One region of the Streptomyces sp. NPDC002795 genome, then DNA from elsewhere that is predicted to be linked to it. Evidence: predicted binding sites of a transcription regulator. Region 1 holds the regulator's gene; the other holds the start of a gene.

The links. Region 1 encodes HrcA, which represses chaperone genes, less so after heat shock. Its sites were predicted from a motif close to TTNGCACTCNGNNNNNCNGAGTGCNAA; they were not measured.
Region 2: groL (chaperonin GroEL) is a predicted target of HrcA. The motif match lies at 4,520-4,546, and genes of this name have one in related genera.

What each region holds. Positions count from the first base shown of each region.
Region 1 covers NZ_JBIAQB010000006.1:278,862-286,442, forward strand. Annotated here, with positions in the region: gene hemW (radical SAM family heme chaperone HemW) at 1-901, shown strand, start outside; gene ACFYWS_RS19970 (DUF3097 domain-containing protein) at 1,006-1,824, opposite strand; gene ACFYWS_RS19975 (MBL fold metallo-hydrolase) at 1,859-2,599, opposite strand; gene hrcA (heat-inducible transcriptional repressor HrcA) at 2,732-3,748, shown strand; gene dnaJ (molecular chaperone DnaJ) at 3,749-4,885, shown strand; gene ACFYWS_RS19990 (nitronate monooxygenase) at 5,065-6,138, shown strand; gene ACFYWS_RS19995 (16S rRNA (uracil(1498)-N(3))-methyltransferase) at 6,135-6,881, shown strand; gene ACFYWS_RS20000 (hypothetical protein) at 6,960-7,493, shown strand; gene ACFYWS_RS20005 (PDZ domain-containing protein) at 7,539-7,581, shown strand, end outside.
Region 2 covers NZ_JBIAQB010000002.1:866,818-874,398, reverse strand. Annotated here, with positions in the region: gene ACFYWS_RS08660 (hypothetical protein) at 1-793, opposite strand, end outside; gene ACFYWS_RS08655 (glucosyl-3-phosphoglycerate synthase) at 831-1,778, opposite strand; SAM riboswitch class I at 1,940-2,094, shown strand; gene thrC (threonine synthase) at 2,113-3,414, shown strand; gene ACFYWS_RS08645 (MoaD/ThiS family protein) at 3,451-3,726, shown strand; gene ACFYWS_RS08640 (cold-shock protein) at 4,159-4,365, shown strand; gene groL (chaperonin GroEL) at 4,679-6,304, shown strand; gene ACFYWS_RS08630 (Uma2 family endonuclease) at 6,403-7,080, opposite strand; gene iscB (RNA-guided endonuclease IscB) at 7,149-7,581, opposite strand, start outside.

The DNA.
Region 1 (7,581 bases):
GATGCTGGCCTCGATCCGCGACGAGTTCGGGCTCGCGGACGACGCGGAGGTCACGACCGAGGCGAACCCGGAGTCGGTGGACCCGGCGTACCTGGCGGAGCTGCGGGCCGGCGGCTTCAACCGGATCTCGTTCGGCATGCAGAGCGCCCGGCAGCACGTGCTGAAGGTGCTCGACCGTACGCATACGCCGGGGCGCCCCGAGGCGTGTGTGGCGGAGGCGCGGGCGGCAGGCTTCGACCACGTCAACCTCGACCTCATCTACGGCACGCCGGGCGAGAGCGACGACGACTGGCGGGCCACGCTGGACGCGGCGCTCGGGGCGGGCCCCGACCATGTGTCGGCGTACGCGCTGATCGTGGAGGAGGGCACGCAGCTCGCGCGGCGGATCCGGCGCGGCGAGGTGCCGATGACCGACGACGACGTGCACGCGGACCGCTATCTGATCGCCGACGAGGTGCTGGGCGCGGCCGGGTTCGACTGGTACGAGGTGTCGAACTGGGCGACGACCGAGGCCGGGCGCTGCCTCCACAACGAGCTGTACTGGCGCGGGGCCGACTGGTGGGGGGCCGGGCCCGGCGCGCACTCGCACGTGGGCGGGGTGCGGTGGTGGAACGTCAAGCACCCGGGGGCGTACGCGGCGGCTCTCGCGGAGGGGCGCTCGCCCGGAGCCGGGCGGGAGATCCTGGCCGACGAGGACCGCCGGGTCGAGCGGATCCTCCTTGAGCTGCGGCTCCGTGATGGCTGCCCGCTGGAGCTGCTGAAGGCGGACGGCCTCGCGGCGGCGCGGGGCGCGCTGCGGGACGGGCTGCTGGAGGCGGAGCCGTTCGCCGCCGGCCGGGCCGTGTTGACGCTGCGCGGCCGACTGCTGGCGGACGGGGTCGTGCGGGACCTGGTCGACTGACTTCACGCCCCCGTTCTTGTTGTGCGGCACCGGGGGCCCAATTGAGCCCCTGCGGCGATTGAGCAGCGGGGTCCGGGGCGGAGCCCCGAGGGCGTGGGGGACGACTACGGGGCCGTCACGAAGTCGATCAGCTCTTCCACCCGGCCCAGGAGCTCCGGCTCCAGGTCCTTGTACGTGCTCACCTGGGACAGGATGTGCTGCCAGGCCTCGCCCGTGTTCGCCACCCGCCAGCCGAGCGCCCGGCACACGCCCGTCTTCCAGTCCTGGCCGCGCGGGACGCGGGGCCACGCCTCGATGCCCACGGACGACGGCTTCACCGCCTCCCAGATGTCGATGTAGGGGTGGCCCACGACCAGCGCGTGCTCGCTCGTCACCGACTGGGCGATACGCCACTCCTTCGAGCCCTGCACCAGGTGGTCCACCAGGACCCCGAGCCGCGCGTCCGGGCCCGGGGCGAAGTCGGAGACGACCGCCGGGAGGTCGTCGACGCCCTCCAGGAACTCCACCGCCACGCCCTCGATGCGCAGGTCGTGGCCCCAGACCCGCTCGATCAGCTCCGCGTCGTGCTTGCCCTCCACGTAGATGCGGCCCGCCCGGGCCACCCGTGCGCGGGCGCCGGGGACCGCCACCGATCCTGACGCGCTCCGGGAGGGGCGAGCAGGGGCGGGACTCGAGGCGCGTACGAGGGTGACGACCTTGCCGTCGATCATGAAGCCGCGCGGCTCCATCGGGAACACCCGGAGCTTGCCGAAGCGGTCCTCCAAAGTCACCGTCGGCCCCTGCGCCGTCTTCTCGACCCGGATCACCGCTCCGCAGAAACCGGTGGTGACCTCCTCGACGACGAGGTCCGGTTCGGCCGGGACCTCGGGGGCCGGCTTGTTCCGCTTCCACGGGGGAGTCAGGTCAGAGGTGTACTGGCGCATCCGCAAGACGATAGGAGAACCGCGCAGGCCAGGACTACGACACGCCGAAACGCGTCGCCAATGTGGCACGTTGCGCGCGGACGAACTCCGCATTCACCGCCGAACCGTGCCCCGGGACGTACACCGCGTCCTCGCCGCCGAGGTCGAGGAGACGACTCAGCGCCGCGGGCCAGTGGCCGGGCGCCGCGTCCGGGCCCGCCTGCGGTTCGCCCGACTCCTCCACCAGGTCGCCGCAGAAGACGATCTCCGGGCTTCCGGGGACGAGCACCGCCATGTCGTGGCCGCTGTGCGCCGGGCCGATGTTCGCGAGCAGCACCGTCAGGCCGCCGCCCAGGTCGAGCGTCCACTCGCCGCACACCCGGTGCGGCGGAGTGACGAGGATGTCGACCGCCTCGGCCGCCGAGTCCGGATCGATCCCGTGCCGCACGGCGTCGGCGCGCAGAGCCTCGGCGCCGCGCTCGAAGAGGGCGTCGATGCCCACCGCCCCGTACACCTCGACCCCCGCGAACGCGGCCGTGCCGAGCACGTGGTCGAAGTGCGGGTGGGTCAGTGCGACATGGGTCACTCTCCGGTGCGCCCCGAGGAGCGCACGGGTGTCCGCGCGCAGCCGGGCGCCTTCATGGAGTGAGGATCCGGTGTCGATCAAGAGCGCCGCGTCTTCACCGACGACGAGGCCGCTCGTGCAGTCGAGCCCTGGCAGCCGCACGCGCCCCACATTCGGCGCGAGCCCCTCCCAACCCGCCGAGACCCAATCAATACGCTGCGCGAACTCCATACCCCGACGCTAGCGCCCTTGCCGGGCCCGTACCCACCGGCCGTACACTGAGCCGGGGACGATTGGCACTCGCCCACAGGGAGTGCCAAAGCAAGACGATCGCAGCGACTGTTTCTGGAGGTGTGTGCGCCGATGCTCAATGAACGCAGGCTCGAAGTGCTGCGCGCCATCGTCCAGGACTACGTCGGCACCGAGGAGCCCGTCGGCTCCAAGGCGCTCACCGAGCGGCACCAGCTCGGGGTCTCGCCGGCGACCGTGCGCAACGACATGGCGGCCCTGGAGGACGAGGGATTCATCGCCCAGCCGCACACCAGTGCCGGGCGCATCCCCACCGACAAGGGCTACCGCCTCTTCGTCGACAAGCTCACCGCCGTGAAGCCGATGGCCGCTCCCGAGCGGCGCGCCATCCAGAACTTCCTGGACGGCGCCGTCGATCTCGACGACGTCGTCGGACGCACCGTGCGGCTGCTCGCGCAGCTGACGCGGCAGGTGGCGATCGTCCAGTACCCGTCCCTGACCCGCTCCACCGTGCGCCATGTCGAGCTGCTGTCGCTCGCGCCCGCCCGTCTGATGCTCGTACTGATCACGGACACCGGGCGCGTGGAGCAGCGGATGATCGACTGCCCGGCGCCGTTCGGCGAGACATCCCTGGCGGATCTGCGGGCCCGGCTGAACAGCCGCGTCGCGGGCCGCAGGTTCGCCGACGTGCCGCAGCTGGTGCAGGACCTGCCGGAGGCCTTCGAGCAGGAGGACCGGGGCACGGTCACCACGGTGCTCTCCACTCTCCTCGAGACACTCGTCGAGGAGACCGAGGAGCGGCTGATGATCGGCGGAACGGCCAACATCACCCGCTTCGGACATGACTTTCCCCTCACCATCCGGCCCGTTCTGGAGGCACTTGAGGAGCAGGTCGTGCTCCTCAAGTTGCTTGGTGAGGTGGGAGATTCGGGCATGGCCGTACGTATCGGTCACGAGAATGCCCATGAGGGACTCAACTCCACATCCGTGGTGTCGGTCGGCTACGGTTCGGGCGGCGAGGCAGTGGCCAAGCTCGGCGTGGTCGGCCCGACCCGCATGGATTACCCGGGAACGATGGGAGCAGTACGCGCAGTGGCACGTTACGTCGGACAGATCCTGGCGGAGTCGTAAGTGGCCACGGACTACTACGCCGTACTAGGCGTGCGCCGAGACGCTTCCCAGGACGAAATCAAGAAGGCCTTCCGAAGGCTGGCGCGTGAGCTTCACCCGGATGTGAATCCGGACCCGAAGACTCAGGAGCGCTTCAAGGAGATCAACGCCGCATACGAGGTGCTCTCCGACCCGCAGAAGAAGCAGGTCTACGACCTGGGGGGCGACCCCCTGTCGCAGTCCGGCGGCGGTGGCGCCGGCGGCTTCGGGCAGGGCGGGTTCGGGAACTTCTCGGACATCATGGATGCCTTCTTCGGCACGGCGTCGCAGCGCGGACCCCGGTCCCGTACGCGCCGTGGCCAGGACGCCATGATCCGCCTCGAGATCGAGCTGGACGAGGCCGCCTTCGGCACCACCAAGGACATCCAGGTCGACACGGCTGTGGTCTGTACGACCTGCAGCGGTGAGGGCGCCGCGCCCGGCACCTCCGCGCAGACCTGCGACATGTGTCGCGGGCGCGGTGAGGTCTCGCAGGTGACGCGGTCCTTCCTCGGCCAGGTCATGACCTCGCGGCCGTGCCCGCAGTGCCAGGGCTTCGGGACCGTCGTCCCGACGCCGTGCCCGGAGTGTGCCGGTGACGGCCGCATCCGGTCGCGTCGCACCCTCACGGTGAAGATCCCGGCCGGTGTGGACAACGGCACGCGGATCCAGCTCGCGGGCGAGGGCGAGGTCGGCCCCGGCGGCGGCCCCGCCGGTGACCTCTACGTGGAGATCCACGAACTCCCGCACCCGACCTTCCAGCGGCGCGGCGACGATCTGCACTGCACGGTCACGATCCCGATGACGGCGGCGGCCCTCGGCACGAAGGTGCCGCTGGAGACGCTCGACGGCACGGAGGAGATCGACATCCGGCCGGGCACGCAGTCCGGCCAGTCGGTTCCGCTGCACGGGCGCGGTATCACCCATCTGCGGGGCGGCGGCCGTGGCGACCTCATCGTGCACGTCGAGGTCCTGACACCGCAGAAGCTCGACGTCGAGCAGGAGCGGGTGCTGCGCGAGCTGGCGAAGCTGCGTGGCGAGGAGCGGCCCACGGGTCAGTTCCAGCCGGGCCAGCAGGGTCTTTTCTCCCGCCTGAAGGACGCGTTCAACGGCCGTTGAGCAGCAGGTGTACGCCGCACCGGCGTTACGGCCTCGGGGCTCCGCCCCGGACCCCGCGCCTCAATCGCCGGCGGGGCTTGAAATATCAAGCCCCGCCGGCGATTGGTCTTTCCAGCCCCTGCGGCGATTGAGCAGCGGCCCGATTCGGCCGGTCGCGGGCGACATGGCACGATGCGGTCATGTCCTCCGCACTGACCGATCTCTGCCCGCTTCCGATCGTGCAGGCCCCCATGGCGGGCGGCGCTTCGCACCCCGCGTTGGTCGCCGCCGTGGCCGAGGCGGGCGGGCTCGGGTTTCTCGCCGCCGGGTACAAAACGGCCGACGGGATGTACCAGGAGATCAAACAGGTGCGGGCGCTGACCGGCAGGCCCATCGGCGTCAACCTCTTCATGCCGCAGACCGAGCACGCGGACCCGGCCACCGTCGAGGTGTACCGCAACCAGCTCGCGGGCGAGGCCGCCTGGTACCGCACGCCGCTCGGCGAGACCGACAGCTGCAGCGACGACGGCTACGAGGCCAAGCTCGCGATCCTCGTCGACGATCCCGTGTCGCTGGTCACCTTCACCTTCGGCTGCCCCCGGCGCGCGGTCGTACAGGCGCTCCAGCGCGTCGGCTCGAAGGTCGGGGTCACCGTCACGACGGTGGAGGAGGCGCAGGCCGCGCAGGAGGCCGGCGCCGACCTGGTGTGCGTACAGGGGATCGAGGCCGGCGGGCACCAGGGCACGCACCGCAACAACCCCGAGGCGGACGGGAGCGGGTTCGGGCTGCTTTCGCTGATCGTGCAGGTGCGCGAGGCCGTGCAGCTGCCGATCATCGCCGCGGGCGGGATCATGCGCGGCGCGCAGATCGCCGCGGTGCTCGCGGCCGGCGCCGACCTCGCGCAGCTCGGTACCGCGTTCCTGGTCACCCCGGAGTCCGGGGCGCCGGAGCCGCACAAGCAGGCCATGACCAGTCCGCTGTTCAACCGGACCGAACTGACGCGTGCCTTCTCCGGGCGGCCGGCGCGCGGGCTCGTCAACCGGTTCATGCGCGAGCACGGTCCTTACGCCCCCGCCGCGTACCCGCAGGTCCACCACATGACGTCGCCGCTGCGCAAGGCCGCCGCCAAGGCCGGTGACCCGCAGGGCATGGCGCTGTGGGCGGGGCAGGGGCACCGGCTCGCGCGGGAGCTCCCGGCCGGGCAGCTCGTGGAGCTCCTCGCCGCCGAACTCGACACCGCCAGGGCCGAGTTGGCGCAGCGGGGTGCCGCATGACCGCGCCGGTCTTCATCGTGGAGGGTGCCGTTCCCGGCGACCGCCCGTATGTGCTCGACGGGCCCGAGGGGCGCCATGCCGTCTCCGTGAAGCGGCTTCGGGCCGGGGAGACGGTGACCCTCACCGACGGGCTCGGCTCGTGGTGCGAGGCCGTCGTCACCGGCAGCGAGGGCAAGGACCGGCTGCTGGTCGACGCGGGGCCCGTGCGGGCGGAGCCGGACGAGCGGCCGCGGATCACCGTCGTACAGGCGCTGCCCAAGGGAGACCGGGGCGAACTCGCCGTGGAGACCATGACCGAGACGGGCGTCGACGCGATCGTGCCGTGGGCCGCCTCCCGGTGCATCACGCAGTGGCGCGGCGACCGGGGGCTCAAGGCGCTCGGCAAGTGGCGGGCCACCGCGCGGGAGGCCGGGAAGCAGTCGCGGCGGGTGCGGTTTCCGGTCGTCGGGGAGGCCGCGACGACGAAGGAGGTCGCCGCGCTGCTCGCCGGGGCGGACTTCGCGGCGGTGCTGCACGAGGACCGGGACGCCCCGAGCGGGGCGCTGGCTTCGGCCGAACTCCCGGACAGCGGCGAGATCGTGCTCGTCGTCGGCCCCGAAGGCGGCGTATCGCCCGAGGAGTTGACGGTGTTCGAGGAGGCCGGGGCGCGGCCGATGCGCCTCGGACGGAGCGTCCTGCGCACGTCGACGGCCGGAACGGCGGCGGTGGCGTTGCTGCTGGGACGTACGGGACGGTGGGGGTAGGCACCCGTCCGCCGGGTGCGCCCACAGTGGCCGCAACCGCACTACCGACGCTGTGCGTCCGCTGGCATTCTGCCGTGCATGCGGGGATCGAGGGGGTTCGGCGGACTGGTCCTCGCCGCTGCCGTCGTCGCCACGGGCGTCGCGTGTCAGCCGGTCGACGACGACCTCAACCCGTCCGCGGTCGCGGCGACCACCGACAAGCAGACCACCGTTGAACTGAACCGGCAGCGCGGCAAGGTCTCCTGGCTCAGCTGCACGGCCGCGTACAGCGGCCCCACACCCTCCCGTCAATCGGCGCCCAGCGAAGTGAAGGTCGACTGCCGGGGGAAGACCAGGGACGGCAAGAACGTCACCGTGAAGGGGTGGGTGTACGGGGTCGTCTCCGGCAAGTGCGTGCGCGGAAAGGTCATCGCGCGCATCGACGGCAAGGTGTGGTTCAGCTACGGCGTACTCGGCAACTGCGCGGCGATGGACGACACTTCGGCCCCGAACAAGCGGAAGCCGGCGCCCGCGCAGGACCCCGAGCCGAAAGAGCCGCGACCGGGCTCCACGAGCACGGTCACCGAGACCGTCACGGTGACGGCGCCCCCGCCCACGTTCCAGGGCAAGTGATCAGAGGGGCTGACGTGGGGCGCGGCCAAATTTAGGCTGGGCCGGGTGACGACTCCTGCATACCTCCGGTTCCCGCACCCGCACGGCG
Region 2 (7,581 bases), on a different contig from region 1:
CCGGGGAGGTGGAGCGCTGCAGGACGTGGCCGCCGTAGATGTAGACGTTGCGGCGGTCCGGCGCGTAGGTCTCGTTCGGGCTGTCGTACTTGTAGACGACCGTCATCGACCAGCCGCCCACGCAGCCCTTGCCGGTGGGCGCCCAGATGTCGCCGACCGAGACCGGCACCGGGGTGCCCGTGCCGGTGACCCCGCTGAAGAGGCTCGTCACGTCGGCCTCGCCCGTGTAGAAGTGCGGGCCGTTGGTGGAGGCGGGGTCCTGGACCAGGTTCTCGGGGGAGACCTTGGCCGGGGCCGCGCCGTTCACGCCGACCACGGGGGTCGCGTCCAGCGGGTCGCCGGGCGAGGGGTCCACATCGGCGCCGGAGATGTCGCAGCGCTTCAGCTGGGCCCCGCTCGGCCCCTTGAACGTGCCGTCGTTGCCGCCGTAGAAGAGGCGGGCGTAGGCGACCTCGGCGCCGGGCGGGACGGAGACCTGGCCGGTGCTGGAGCCGTAGCCGTCCGTCGTCCCCGCGGTGTTGATCCGCTGCATGACAAAGGTGTTGTTGTTGTCCCTCCCCTCGCCGTTCGCGGCGACGGCGCAGCGCGCGGCCATGTTCGCGTCGTCCGTCGGGCAGCCCATGACCGTGTTGCCGATGGTCTTGAAGTCGCCGTAGATCGATTCGTCGTAGCGCTTGGCGAAGGGGGAGACCACGTCCGCGGAGGCGGGAGCCGGTGCCAGGCCCGTCAGGCAGGCGGCGAGGGCGGCTGTGACGGCGCAGGCCGCCTTGCCCTTGAGATGTCTGAGCAGCATAAAGGGCAATCTAGGCAAACATACGATTATGGGGCGTTTACGCCACGCGGCGCTCCGCGTACTCACCGATCTCGATCATCGGCGGGCGCTCCTCCGTGTCCACCGGGTGGGTGTGCGGTTCGAAGCCGTCCTCGCCGCGCTCGAACTGTGTGAGCACCGGCCTGATCAGGTGCCCGCGCGCGAGACGGAGCTGGGCGGTGCGGTAGATCGCCGCCGCCATCCGGCCCAGCGCCTGCCCGTCCTGGTGCCGGTGCTTGCGCACGCCGACGTCGACCTGGGCGAGCGCGTCGAGGCCCACGGTGTGCAGCGCGTCCACGAGCAGGCCGAGCTCCACGCCGTATCCGACGGGGAACGGGAGACGTTCGAGCAGCGAGCGCCGGGCCGCGTACTCGCCGCCCAACGGCTGGACGAATCCGGCCAGTTGGGGCCAGTGCAGATTGAGTATCGGCCGCGCCATCAGCTCCGTCACCCGGCCGCCCTGCCCGGCGGTCCCGGCCAGCGGACGGTCGTACATCGCCTTCACGAAGTCCACGCCCGGCTCGGTGAGCAGCGGGCCGACGATCCCGGAGACGAAGTCCGCGGAGAACTCACGCAGATCGGCGTCGACGAAGCACACGATGTCACCGGACGTGACGAACAGGGAGCGCCACAGCACCTCGCCCTTGCCGGGCCGGACCGGTATCCGCGGCAGGACCGCGTCCCGGTGCACGACGCGCGCCCCGGCCGCCGCCGCGACCTCGGAGGTGCGGTCGGTGGAGCCGGAGTCGATCACCACGAGCTCGTCGACGAGCGGCACCGCCTCCGTCATCAGCGTCCGCCGGATCTCGGAGACGATCTCGCCGACCGTCTCCTCCTCGTTCAGCGCGGGCAGCACGACACTCACCGTCTGCCCCGACGCGTGCTTGGCGGCGACCAGCCGGTGCAAGGGGTGCTCGGTCACGGACCAGGAGCGCCTGTTCAGCCAGCGCTCGACCTCTTCCAGCACGGTCTGGGTTCCTTCCCTAAGGATCCATATGTGATCCATCTCGCGGTTCGGACCCCTGTCTCACGAGCCCGGGCCTTCGGTTACAGTCTTGAACAAGGCCGGTGACCATCGCATGTCGGGGGTCGCCTGCAGTACACAACTGAATCCACACAATCGAATACCGCTCATCCAGAGGGGCAGAGGGATACGGCCCGTTGAAGCCCCGGCAACCCTCCAGCCGGTCTCGTCCGCACACCGCAGTGCGCCCGCGAGGCTCCCGGCTAGTGAAGGTGCCAAATCCGTCTCGTGGCGAGATGCGCCGCGAGGAAGATGAGGAGAAAGGGCCTCGCCTCTCATGGCTGTACAGACTGTCGCCACCGAAACGACCGCGAAGACCGTTGATCTCGGTCCGGCTTCCGGCCTCTCTTGTCGCGAGTGCGGCGCCGTCGTCCCGCTCGGCCCCGTCTTCGCCTGCGCCGAGTGTTTCGGACCGCTCGAAGTCGCGTACGAGCTGCCTGTCGGTGACCCCGAGGCGCTCCGCAAGCAGATCGAGTCCGGTCCCGCCAACATCTGGCGCTACGCCCCGCTGCTGCCCGTCCCGGCCGACGTCGCCGAGAAGCCGAACCTGAACCCCGGCTGGACCAAGCTCGTCAAGGCCGACAACCTGGGCCGTGAACTGGGCGTCGCCGAGGGCAAGTTGTTCGTCAAGGACGACTCCGGAAACCCGACGCACTCCTTCAAGGACCGCGTCGTCGCGCAGGCCATCGAGGCCGCCCGCGCCTTCGGCTTCACCACGCTCTCCTGCTCCTCCACCGGCAACCTGGCCGGCGCCGTCGGCGCCGCCGCCGCCCGTGCCGGCTTCCGGTCCTGCGTGTTCATCCCGCACGACCTGGAGCAGGGCAAGGTCGTCATGGCCGGTGTCTACGGCGGTGACCTCGTCGCCATCGAGGGCAACTACGACGACGTGAACCGCTTCTGCTCCGAGCTCATCGGCGACCCGCTGGGCGAGGGCTGGGGCTTCGTCAACGTCAACCTCCGCCCGTACTACGGCGAGGGCTCCAAGACGCTCGCGTACGAGATCTGCGAGCAGCTCGGCTGGCAGCTCCCGGACCAGCTGGTCATCCCGATCGCGTCCGGCTCGCAGTTCACGAAGATCGACAAGGGCCTGAAGGAGCTGATCAAGCTCGGCCTCGTCGAGGACAAGCCCTACAAGCTCTTCGGCGCCCAGGCCGAGGGCTGCTCCCCGGTCTCCGTCGCCTACAAGGGCGGCCACGACGTGGTCCGCCCGCAGAAGCCGACGACGATCGCCAAGTCCCTCGCCATCGGCAACCCGGCCGACGGCCCGTACGTCCTCGACATCGCGCGCCGCACCGGCGGCGCCGTGGAGGACGTCAACGACGAGCAGGTCGTCGACGCGATCAAGCTGCTCGCGCAGACGGAGGGCATCTTCGCCGAGACGGCGGGCGGTGTCACGCTGGGCGTCACGAAGAAGCTCATCGAGGCGGGCCTCATCGACCCGTCGCTCACCACCGTCGTACTGAACACCGGTGACGGGCTCAAGACGCTGGACGCGGTTGCCGATTCCTCGCAGGCCACGGCCACCATCCGGCCGAGCCTGGACGCGTTCCGCGAGGCCGGCCTCGCCGCCGACCTCTGAGTCCGACCGACACTTGTAGCAACAGGAGTTACCGCCATGAGCGTCAACGTTCGTATCCCCACCATCCTGCGCACCTACACCGGCGGAAAGTCCGAGGTGGCCGCCGAGGGCGCCACCCTGGCCGATGTCATCGCCGACCTCGAGAAGAACCACACCGGCATCGCCGCCCGCGTCCTCGACGACCAGGGCAAGCTGCGCCGCTTCGTGAACGTCTACGTGAACGACGACGACGTCCGCTTCGAGCAGGGCCTCGGGACGGCGACGCCGGACGGCGCCGGCGTCTCGATCATTCCGGCCGTCGCCGGCGGCTGATCCTTTGTAGTTCCACCCGGAGTTACCTGAATTGCCCCCTCCGCAAGAGAAGCGGAGGGGGCAATTCTGCATGGTTGAGCGCGGTACAGTTGGGGAAGCTGCTGCCTTTCCCTGTGCGGTGCATGACGGGCGCATATGAGTTCTCGCCCGAGGCCCGACAAGAAGTAGCCAAAGTGCTCTGCCCTTTCGGGCCTTTTACGGCATTTACGCGGCCCGACTTGCCCTGGGATCCGGTGAGTTGGCCCGGTTTCCCCGATCTGGCGTGCCCAGAATTCTCGTCCGATTGACCTGTTGCAGACGGCAGTCGGGCAGATACATTCAGCCGCGGTCGACGCGTTCCGGCGCACACCCCCATATCCCGTGGGGCGTGAGGTCTGACCCGGGTCCGCGAAGTGCGGTCCTGCGCAAGGGCCAGTAATAGGGGAGTTAGGCATGGCTCAGGGCACCGTCAAGTGGTTCAACGCGGAGAAGGGGTACGGCTTCATCGCGGTCGACGGTGGTGCGGATGTTTTCGTCCACTACAGCGCGATTCAGATGGACGGCTACCGCACCCTCGAAGAGGGTCAGCGAGTTGAATTCGAGATCTCGCAGGGCCAGAAGGGGCCGCAGGCCGACATGGTCCGCGTGGCCGCCGGCTGAACGCGCGCGTCAGACTGCACGCTTGTACGTCGCACGTCGTGGAGGGCTCGTCTCCCGGTTGGACCGGGGGGCGGGCCCTTCGTGCTGCCCGCGCCCACCAGGGGTTCTCGGGTGCAGCCTTGCACTCGCAGGGGTCGAGTGCTAATCATTGGGCTTAGCACTCTCCCAGTGAGAGTGACAGAACTTGGATCGGGTCGGTGAGGTCCGGGGGTCGGGTGGTGCAAGGAACCGCCCGGCCTGCAGGCCGTCCGTCGCGGGCACCAGCACGGTCCGTTTGCTTGCATTTCCACCCCGTCCGGGAGGACCACTTCACATGGCCAAGATCATCGCGTTCGACGAGGAGGCACGGCGCGGCCTCGAGCGCGGCATGAACCAGCTCGCCGACGCCGTCAAGGTGACCCTGGGCCCCAAGGGTCGCAACGTCGTCCTCGAGAAGAAGTGGGGCGCCCCCACGATCACCAACGATGGTGTGTCCATCGCCAAGGAGATCGAGCTCGAGGACCCGTACGAGAAGATCGGCGCCGAGCTGGTCAAGGAGGTCGCGAAGAAGACGGACGACGTCGCCGGTGACGGCACGACGACCGCGACCGTCCTGGCCCAGGCGCTCGTTCGCGAAGGCCTTCGCAACGTAGCCGCCGGCGCCAACCCGATGGCCCTCAAGCGCGGCATCGAGCGCGCCACCGAGGCCGTCTCCGCCGCCCTCCTCGAGCAGGCCAAGGAGGTGGAGACCAAGGAGCAGATCGCCTCCACCGCCTCCATCTCGGCCGCCGACACCCAGATCGGCGAGCTCATCGCCGAGGCCATGGACAAGGTCGGCAAGGAAGGCGTCATCACCGTCGAGGAGTCCCAGACCTTCGGTCTGGAGCTTGAGCTCACCGAGGGTATGCGCTTCGACAAGGGCTACATCTCGGCGTACTTTGCCACCGACATGGAGCGTATGGAGGCCTCGCTCGAGGACCCGTACATCCTGATCGTCAACTCGAAGATCGGCAACGTGAAGGACCTCCTTCCGCTGCTCGAGAAGGTCATGCAGTCCGGCAAGCCGCTGCTGATCATCGCCGAGGACGTCGAGGGCGAGGCCCTGTCGACCCTGGTCGTCAACAAGATCCGTGGCACCTTCAAGTCCGTCGCCGTCAAGGCCCCGGGCTTCGGTGACCGCCGCAAGGCCATGCTCGGCGACATCGCCATCCTCACGGGCGGCACCGTCATCTCCGAGGAGGTCGGCCTCAAGCTGGAGAACGCCGGTCTCGACCTGCTCGGCCGTGCCCGCAAGGTCGTCATCACCAAGGACGAGACGACGATCGTCGACGGCTCCGGTGAGAGCGACCAGGTCCAGGGTCGCGTCAACCAGATCCGTGCCGAGATCGAGAACAGCGACTCGGACTACGACCGCGAGAAGCTCCAGGAGCGCCTCGCCAAGCTCGCCGGCGGCGTGGCCGTCATCAAGGCGGGCGCGGCCACCGAGGTCGAGCTCAAGGAGCGCAAGCACCGCATCGAGGACGCCGTTCGCAACGCGAAGGCGGCCGTCGAAGAGGGCATCGTCGCCGGTGGTGGCGTCGCTCTCCTCCAGGCCTCCGCGGTCTTCGAGAAGCTGGAGCTCGAGGGTGACGAGGCGACCGGCGCCAACGCCGTGAAGCTCGCCCTGGAGGCCCCGCTCAAGCAGATCGCCGTCAACGGTGGTCTCGAGGGTGGCGTCGTCGTGGAGAAGGTGCGCAACCTGACCGTCGGTCACGGTCTGAACGCCGCCACGGGTGACTACGTCGACATGATCGCCGAGGGCATCATCGACCCGGCGAAGGTCACGCGCTCTGCCCTGCAGAACGCCGCGTCGATCGCCGCGCTGTTCCTCACGACCGAGGCCGTCATCGCCGACAAGCCCGAGAAGGCCGGCGCCGCGCCTGCCGGTGGCGGCATGCCGGGCGGTGACATGGACTTCTGAGCCGCTCGCGGTTCAGCCCGTCCGTAACCCGAGGGCGGCACCATCTCTTCGCGAGATGGTGCCGCCCTCGGGCGTTTCGGCGTTGGGCCGGGCCCTGGCTACGCGTACTCCTTGAGCCGCTCTGTTTCGAGGGTGATGGTGACCGGGGCGGGGATGCGGATCGTCGCTCCGTAGTGGTACGGGCGGCGGCTCTGATAGACCCCGTTCTCCGGGGAACTGTGGACGACTACGGTGTCGTTGTCGCGGTCGACGAGGAGGTAGACGGGGATGCCGGCGTACGCGTAGGCGCGGGGCTTCTCCTGGCGGTCGCGGCGGTCGGCGTCGCGGTCTTTGGAGGTGACTTCGACAGCCATGAGGACGCCGTCGGGGGAGGCCCACTCGTCCTGTCCGGCGAAGTAGCCGATGGGGGTGAGAGCGCCGTCCGGTTTGATGCAGCCCTTTCGGTACGTGTCGATCCGCAGACCCTGCCCTGGGTAAAGGGCCAGTTCGGGGCGCTGCATCATGCACTGGCGGATCAGCCACATGATGATCGAACCGTGGTCGCCGTCCGACATGGGCTTGACCGCTAACTTTCCGTTGAGCAGGTCCAAGGTCACCGTCTCGGGGGCGACGCGGGCCAGTTCCTCGAAGTCCTCGACGTCGATGGGGCCATGCTTCACGAGCAGCCGTCCGTCCAGGAATTCAAGCTTGTTGCACAGGTTCTCCGGAGCTCTTCGGTTGAGTTCCTCGAAGTCCTCGACGCTCATCTGAGGGCGGTCGGCGGTGCCAGGGGGCATCGGAACTCCTTCGTGGATACCTCCACCTTGAGGTGGGGAAGGAAAAGAAGCCTGCGGACCGCTGTCCGCTACCCACGTTCTGTACTCGGGCTTTCGGGTTGGGTGGTGTAGGCGTAGCCGTCTGCTCTCTGGAGCAGACGGAAGCGTTGGTAACGGATGCCCTGGACGGTGCCGTGGGCGGTGGTGATGTTGAAGCTGCCACTGCTGCGGACAGCGACCCGGCCGGTGTGAGTACCAGTCTTCTTGCCGGTGGGGACGACAGCGCGGACAAGGTCTCCGGTCTGGTAGCCGAAGAACTGCTTCTGCCTGGGCATGCGCACGCGGGGGAATCCGTGCTTGTCCGTACGGGTTCGGGTGTGGGTTCCGCGTCCGGTGCATCCGGCGACCAGGACCGTGGTGACGGTTTCGGTGACGCGGTCGAGTTTGCCTACGTTGAGGGCGTCGAGAGTGTGGGTCTTAGGCAGGCCACACCTGGTGCGGTTCCACTTTGTACGGCCACCT